Regions from separate parts of the Streptomyces sp. NPDC046870 genome, predicted to be linked through region 3. Evidence: riboswitches for the same ligand, from Rfam matches in the RefSeq annotation. Region 3 holds a riboswitch; each other region holds the start of a gene.
What was found. Region 3 has a riboswitch for cobalamin ahead of AB0946_RS05385 (ribonucleoside-diphosphate reductase subunit alpha). Riboswitches for the same ligand answer to the same signal wherever they lie in the genome.

Region 1: another riboswitch for cobalamin. It lies ahead of AB0946_RS24115 (cobalamin biosynthesis protein); the one in region 3 lies ahead of AB0946_RS05385 (ribonucleoside-diphosphate reductase subunit alpha).
Region 2: another riboswitch for cobalamin. It lies ahead of AB0946_RS09630 (HoxN/HupN/NixA family nickel/cobalt transporter); the one in region 3 lies ahead of AB0946_RS05385 (ribonucleoside-diphosphate reductase subunit alpha).

What each region holds. Positions count from the first base shown of each region.
Region 1 is NZ_JBEYXM010000011.1:175,632-177,883, forward strand. Features, by position in the region: gene AB0946_RS24115 (cobalamin biosynthesis protein) at 1-888, opposite strand, end outside; cobalamin riboswitch at 989-1,131, opposite strand; gene AB0946_RS24120 (hypothetical protein) at 1,287-1,514, opposite strand; gene AB0946_RS24125 (inorganic phosphate transporter) at 1,549-2,252, opposite strand, start outside.
Region 2 is NZ_JBEYXM010000003.1:240,307-242,558, reverse strand. Features, by position in the region: gene AB0946_RS09640 (glycoside hydrolase family 13 protein) at 1-497, opposite strand, end outside; gene AB0946_RS09635 (metalloregulator ArsR/SmtB family transcription factor) at 577-927, opposite strand; cobalamin riboswitch at 1,009-1,191, shown strand; gene AB0946_RS09630 (HoxN/HupN/NixA family nickel/cobalt transporter) at 1,219-2,252, shown strand, end outside.
Region 3 is NZ_JBEYXM010000002.1:201,432-203,683, forward strand. Features, by position in the region: gene AB0946_RS05375 (ATP-binding protein) at 1-581, opposite strand, end outside; partial or broken gene AB0946_RS05380 (GNAT family N-acetyltransferase) at 700-900, shown strand; cobalamin riboswitch at 1,013-1,150, shown strand; gene AB0946_RS05385 (ribonucleoside-diphosphate reductase subunit alpha) at 1,272-2,252, shown strand, end outside.

The DNA.
Region 1 (2,252 bases), on a different contig from region 3:
CAGGCCCACGCGGCGGGAGAGCCGCACGGCCCGGTCGATGTCGGTGACGCGGACCGGCCGTCCGGTGGCGCCGTTCAGCACCGGGCGGTGTTCGACCCGGCCGCCGTAGGAGAGCGTGCCGCCCAGGCGGACGCCGAGGGCGCCCGCGAAGGAGGCCTCCACGGGCCCGGCGTTGGGGCTCGGGTGCCTGTGCGCGTCGGCCCTCCAGGCGCGCAGGGCGCCGCGTGGATCGGGTCCGGCCGCGGCGGCGAGCACGGCGGTCAGCCGGGCCCCCGGCCAGCCGGCGACGTCGTCGAGGCGGGCGGAGGCCCAGCCGTAGCGCCGGTGGCGGGGCGACCTGTGACCCACCATCGCGTCCAGGGTGTTGACCGCCCGGAAGCCGAGCAGGCCCGGGACGCCGGCCACGGCGCCCCAGACGAGCGCGCCGACCACGGCGTCGGAGGTGTTCTCGGCGACCGACTCGACCACGGCCCGCGCGATGCCGTCGGCGTCCAGGGCCTGCGGGTCCCGGCCGCACAGGTGCGGCAGCCGGGCCCGGGCCGCCTCGACGTCCCCGGCCTCCAGGGCGCGCCCGATGGTGCGGGCCTCCCGGGCGAGCGAGGTGCCGCCGACGACGGCCCAGGTGGCGGCGGCGGTCAGCGCGGCGGAAGCGGCAGGGCGGTGGCGTGCGGCGCGTGCGGCCAGCGCGCCGAGGGCGACGGCGCCGCCGGCGCACACGGCGGTGTGCAGGGCGCCCCAGCCACGGTGGTCGTGCCACAGGGCGCGTTCCACGGCCCCGGCCGCCCGCCCGAACACGGCGACCGGGTGCCCGCGGCGCGGGTCGCCGAGGAGCAGGTCACCGAGGACGCCGGCGGCGGCACCGTACGCGTATGTGCGATCGGCACCCATCGGCTCAGCCGGCGGTGGGAACAGGAACGGTCCTGGTACGGGTCCTCGATCGGCAGCCGAGCATGGCGATATGTGTCCTCACTCAGGGTGTCCGCGCCCTGGTTCGACGTGAATCGGCGGTGAGAGTTCCTGGCTCCCGGGGGTTCTTCCCCGGTGACAGTGGCGGGACCGCGCCGGATTCGCACCGGCTTCCTCTCTTGCCGCCGTACATGGCCTGGGCAGTCCACCACGCGCCCGGAACGGCCGTCAACTTGCCTTTGACCTGGGACGCCGGACTGTGCTGAGGCCCACACCGCCGGTCCGCCGGACGGCGGCCGGGAGGCCGGTGCGACGACATGCGAAGGCCCCGCCGGCCCCGCTGAGGCGGTGGCCCGGCGGGGCCGTCAGGTTCCGGACCGTCAGGGCTTGACGACGATCAGGTAGATCCCGTACGCCACCGCCGCCGCGCAGGCCGCGAAGCACACGTAGGCGCCGGTGACGGCGAGGGCGGCGGACCCGCCCCGGGCCGCGGCCTTCTCACGGCGCGACAGGCCGTTGATGCCGAGGGTGAACAGGACCACCAGGCCCACCGTGGACGCGAGGCTGACGCCGAAGACGGAGCCGAGGGCCGCCCAGTCGATCTTCATGGGGATGCTTCCTTCAGTAACCGTGTGCGCGGGGTCAGACCGCGGCGGCCGGCGGGGCGGCCGGGGCGGGGGCGGGCTCGGTGGCCGGGGCGGGGATGGTGGCCGTCAGGTCCTCGGCGACCATGCCCACCGGGGGCGGGGTCACCGCGGCGATGGCGGTGGTGACCACACCGGCCGGTTCGGTCTCCTCGACCACGTTGGTGTGGTCGACGACCTCGCGGCGGGAGATCCTCCAGATCGCGGCGCTCGCGGCGACCAGGAAGACGGCGACGACGGCGGTGCCCCAGTCGCCCAGGTCGGTCACGGACTCGGCGCCCGCGCCGACCAGCGCGGCGGCGGGCAGGGTCAGCGCCCAGGCGACGAACATGCGGGTCGCGGTGGACCAGCGGACCACACCGCCCTTGCGGCCGAGACCCGCGCCCATCACCGAGCCGGAGACGACGTGCGTGGTGGAGAGGGAGAAGCCGAGGTGGGAGGAGGCCAGGATGGCGGTGGCGGCGCTGGTCTGGGCGGCGAAGCCCTGGCGCGGCTCCAGGTCGGTCAGGCCCTTGCCCATGGTGCGGATGATGCGCCAGCCGCCGATGTAGGTGCCGAGCGCGATGGCCATGCCCGCGGAGAGGATCACCCAGGTGGGAGGGTTGGAGCCGGGGGAGATGGAGCCGCCCGCGACGAGGGCGAGGGTGATGATGCCCATCGTCTTCTGGGCGTCGTTGGTGCCGTGCGCGAGGGAGACCAGGC
Region 2 (2,252 bases), on a different contig from region 3:
ACCCGCCGCCAGGCGCTGCCGCCGAACACCGACTGCCAGTCGCTGGGCGGCAGTTCACCGTGCGCGCCGCGCCCCGGCCGGAAGACGTACCGCTCCCGGGCGGCGGACCCCGGCCCGGCGCGCAGCGCCTCCTGGAACCAGCGGTGCAGGTGGGAGGTGTGGTTGGGGACGATGTCCACGACGACCTTGAGCCCGAGCCGGTGCGCCTCGCCCACCAGGGCGTCGAAGTCGTCCAGGGTGCCGAGGCGCTCGTCGACCCCGCGCGGGTCGATGACGTCGTAGCCGCCGTCGGCGAGTTCGGAGGGGTAGAAGGGGCTCAGCCACAGGGCGTCCACGCCGAGGGAGGCGAGATGGCCCAGCCGTTCGGTGACGCCCCGCAGATCGCCGAGGCCGTCACCGTCGGCGTCGGCGAAGCTGCGCGGGTACACCTGGTAGACGACGGCCTGCCGCCACCAGTCGGGGTTCCTGGACGAGAGGTCCGGCGAGAGGTCTGCCATACGGGCTCCCAGGGGACGGACGACGGTACGGAATCTGTATCTGTCCACATTGCCCGGAAAGGCAACCTTGCAGGGCCGTTCAGCCCACGCAGTGCTCCAACAGCCCCCGGACGTCCGCGTCCACCACCCTGTACCGCACCACGCGCCCCTCCTTCTCCCCCGCCACGACCCCGGCCGCCCGCAGCAGCCGCAGGGCCTGGGAGACGGCGGGGTCGTTCATCCCCGTGGCGATGGCGAGGTCCGACACGGCGAGCGGCCCGGTGCGGTGCAGCGCGACCAGCAGCGCCAGCCGGTTGGCGTCGGCGAGCAGCGAGAAACGGTCGGCCCAGGTGCGCAGACGCCCCGCCTCACCGATGGCGGCGATCGCCTCGCAGACCCGGTGCCCGTCGATGGAACGACGGTCGGCTCGGTCGGCAGGCACGAGATGCATGGGGCCAGTCTGGCAGGCCCCCTCTTTGTGATCTTCGATACCTGCGCAGGTGCGCAGCTATGCAGGAAACCGCGTGCCCCTCTACGGTGGGCGGGCCGTGGTGCTCGGGAAGTCGATGGAAGGTCGACGCGGCCCTCGCCACTGTGATCGGGGAGTTCCCGTTCCGTCCGGCACCGCCGGGCCACTGGTCGCAGACCGGGAAGGCAGGAACGGCGGACGTACGACCCGTAAGCCAGGAGACCGGCCACGGCAGCTCACGAAGTGATCCACGAGGTGCTGGAGCGTGAACCCATGGCCGATGCCACGTCTTTCCGCTGGCGACGTGAGGACACCGTCAAGACGGTGGGGCTGCTGGCGGTGATCGTCGCCCTCCACGTCGTCGCGTTCGGAATCCTCTACGTCCTCGTCGCGCCCGAGCACTACAAGGTCGGCTCCGACGTCTTCGGGGTCGGGCTGGGCATCACCGCCTACACCCTCGGCATGCGGCACGCCTTCGACGCCGACCACATCGCGGCGATCGACAACACCACCCGCAAGCTGATGGCCGACGGCAAGCGGCCGGTGTCGGTGGGGTTCTGGTTCGCGCTGGGCCACTCCAGCGTGGTGGTGCTGCTGGCCCTGCTGATCGCGGGCGGCACCTCGCTGGCCGGGAAGGTCATGAACGAGGGATCCACCACCCACCAGGTGCTCGGCTTCCTCGGTACGACGGTCTCCGGCACGTTCCTCTACCTCATCGCCGCCCTGAACCTGATCGCCCTGGTGGGCATCCTGAAGGTCTTCCGGGCGATGCGCGCGGGCGCGTACGACGAGAAGGAGCTCGAACAGCACCTGGACTCGCGGGGGTTCATGAACCGCGTCCTCGGCCGGCTGACGAAGTCCGTCTCGCGGCCGGGGCAGATGTACCCGCTCGGCTTCCTCTTCGGCCTCGGCTTCGACACGGCCACCGAGGTCACGCTGATGGTGATGGCGGGCTCGGGCGCGGCGGCGGGGCTGCCCTGGTACGCGATCCTCTGCCTGCCCCTGCTCTTCGCCGCCGGGATGAGCCTGTTCGACACCCTCGACGGCACGTTCATGAACTTCGCCTACCAGTGGGCGTTCTCCAACCCGGTCCGCAAGGTCTTCTACAACCTCGCCATCACCGGTCTGTCCGTCGCGGTCGCCTTCTTCATCGGCACCATCGAGCTGGTCGGCGTCCTGCACGAGAAGTTCGGCCTGCACGACGACATCACCGGCTGGATCGCCGGCCTGGACCTGGACAACGTCGGCTACCTCATCGTCGGCCTGTTCGTCCTGGTGTGGGCGGCGGCGCTGGCGTACTGGAAGGT
Region 3 (2,252 bases):
CCCGTGCCCACACCACCGACCAGCACATAGGGCCTGCGGGTCTCACGCTGCCGCAGCCGCTGGGCGATGACCCGGACGATCTCCTCGCGGCCCACGATCTCGGCGATGTCGGGGCCGGCGGTGGGTACCAGAGCGCGGGGATGCCTGCGTGCCTTCGCGAGGTAGCGCCGCTTGGTCCACCAGTACCAGAAGAACAGGAAGAGGGCGGCGGCGATCGAGGCGGAGAGCACAGGACCGACGAAGCGGAGGAGGGCGTCGAAGCCCGCGTTGTCCTTCCGCCACGTCTCGAACCGCGTCGTGTGGTGCGAGACCAGGATGTACACGCCCTCCGCGAGCCACGCCAGGACGGCGAGGGCGGCGAGGGCCCAGACGACCCGGTTCGCGTTGGTGTACGAGGCCCATCTGCGCCACTTGCGGGGGCGGGTGGTGTCGAGCCGGGCTTCCGAACTGATGGTCAGGTGGTGCCAGTAGGCCAGGAGGAACCGTCTGATCCGGCGCCACGCCCGTCGCACGTACAGCGTCGCCATCGGCGCGTTGCGTGGTCGTTCCTTGCCCGGTGGGTGGCGGACGATTCTCGTCATGGTGCGTTCTCCTTCCGAGACCAGCTTTCGGCACGGAGGACCCCACACAGCACCTCTTTCCATGAAAACATGGGCATTCCGCCCCGCAACCCGGCAAGCCGCTCCCGGCGAGTGAGACCTGGGCGAGATCACCGCCGGGGCCTGTCTCCGTGACGGCCTCCTCGCCTTCGACGAGAGCGACCGGTACCGGGGCGAGCCGAGGGACGCGGCGAAGCGGGCCGCCGCCGCGGACGTCCTCGTGGCCGCCCGCGACGGCGTGCTCCTCGGTGGGGTCACCTCCGGCTGCCCCATGTCCGACATCGCCGGTCCGGGAGAGGCGGGGGATCAGGATGCCCGCGGTCCTCCCGGGCCGGGACGACCTCACGCTCCTCGCGTGCGAGTTGACCCTCTGAGGCCGCGTCGACACAACATCTGGGGGTGACATGGCAGCCCGGCACTAGATGTATGCTCGTCCTCGCTGTCGTCGCAGGGGAATCCGGTGTGAATCCGGAACTGTCCCGCAACGGTGTACCCGTGTGCCCCCGCACGCGTGTCGAGTCCGAAGACCTGCCGGCGGTGCACCCGGCCGTCCAGGCCCGGGTGGTTCCGACGTCCGGGCCTCGTGGAATGGGCCGGTGGACGCGACGCCGTGCGCGCTCGTGACCGCCCCTGCCTCCGCCAGGCCCCGTGCCGAGCGAGGGAGAGCCCCACGTGACCATCGCGCCAGCCGACCCGGCTTCAGTCAGCGAGCCGGAGACCGACGGTCCCGGTGCCGCGCTGCTGCGGACCCTGACCGAGCTGACCGCCGACCTGCCCGACGCCGACCCGGGCCGGGTGGCCGCCGCCGCGCTGCGCGGCCGGTCCGCGCGGGCCGACGAGGCGGAGCTGCGGGAGCTGGCCACGGAGGCCGCCGCCGGCCTGATCTCCGAGGACCCCGCGTACTCGAAGCTGGCCGCCCGGCTGCTGACCCTCGCCATCCGGGACGAGGCCGCCTCGCAGGGCGTGACGTCCTTCACCGAGTCGGTCGCGGCCGGCCACCGCGAGGGCCTGATCGCCGACCGCACCGCCGCGTTCGTGCGGCTGCACGCCGAGCGCCTGGACGCACTGGTCGACCCCGCGGCCGACGACCGCTTCGGCTACTTCGGTCTGCGCACCCTGCACAGCCGCTACCTGCTGCGCCACCCGGTCACCCGGAAGGCCGTGGAGACGCCCCAGCACTTCCTGCTGCGCGTGGCGAGCGGCCTGGCGGAGGACGACACGACCCGCTCCGTGGACGAAGTGGCGGCGCTGTACCGGCTGATGAGCCGCCTGGACTACCTGCCGTCCTCCCCCACCCTCTTCAACTCCGGTACGCGGCACCCCCAGATGTCGTCCTGCTACCTGCTGGACTCCCCGCTCGACGAGCTGGACTCCATCTACGACCGCTACCACCAGGTCGCCCGCCTGTCGAAGCACGCCGGCGGCATCGGTCTGTCGTACTCCCGTGTGCGCTCGCGCGGTTCGCTGATCCGGGGGACGAACGGGCACTCCAACGGGATCGTGCCGTTCCTGAAGACGCTGGACGCGTCGGTAGCGGCGGTGAACCAGGGCGGCCGGCGCAAGGGCGCGGCAGCGGTCTACCTGGAGACCTGGCACTCCGACATCGAGGAGTTCCTGGAGCTGCGGGACAACACCGGCGAGGACGCCCGCCGC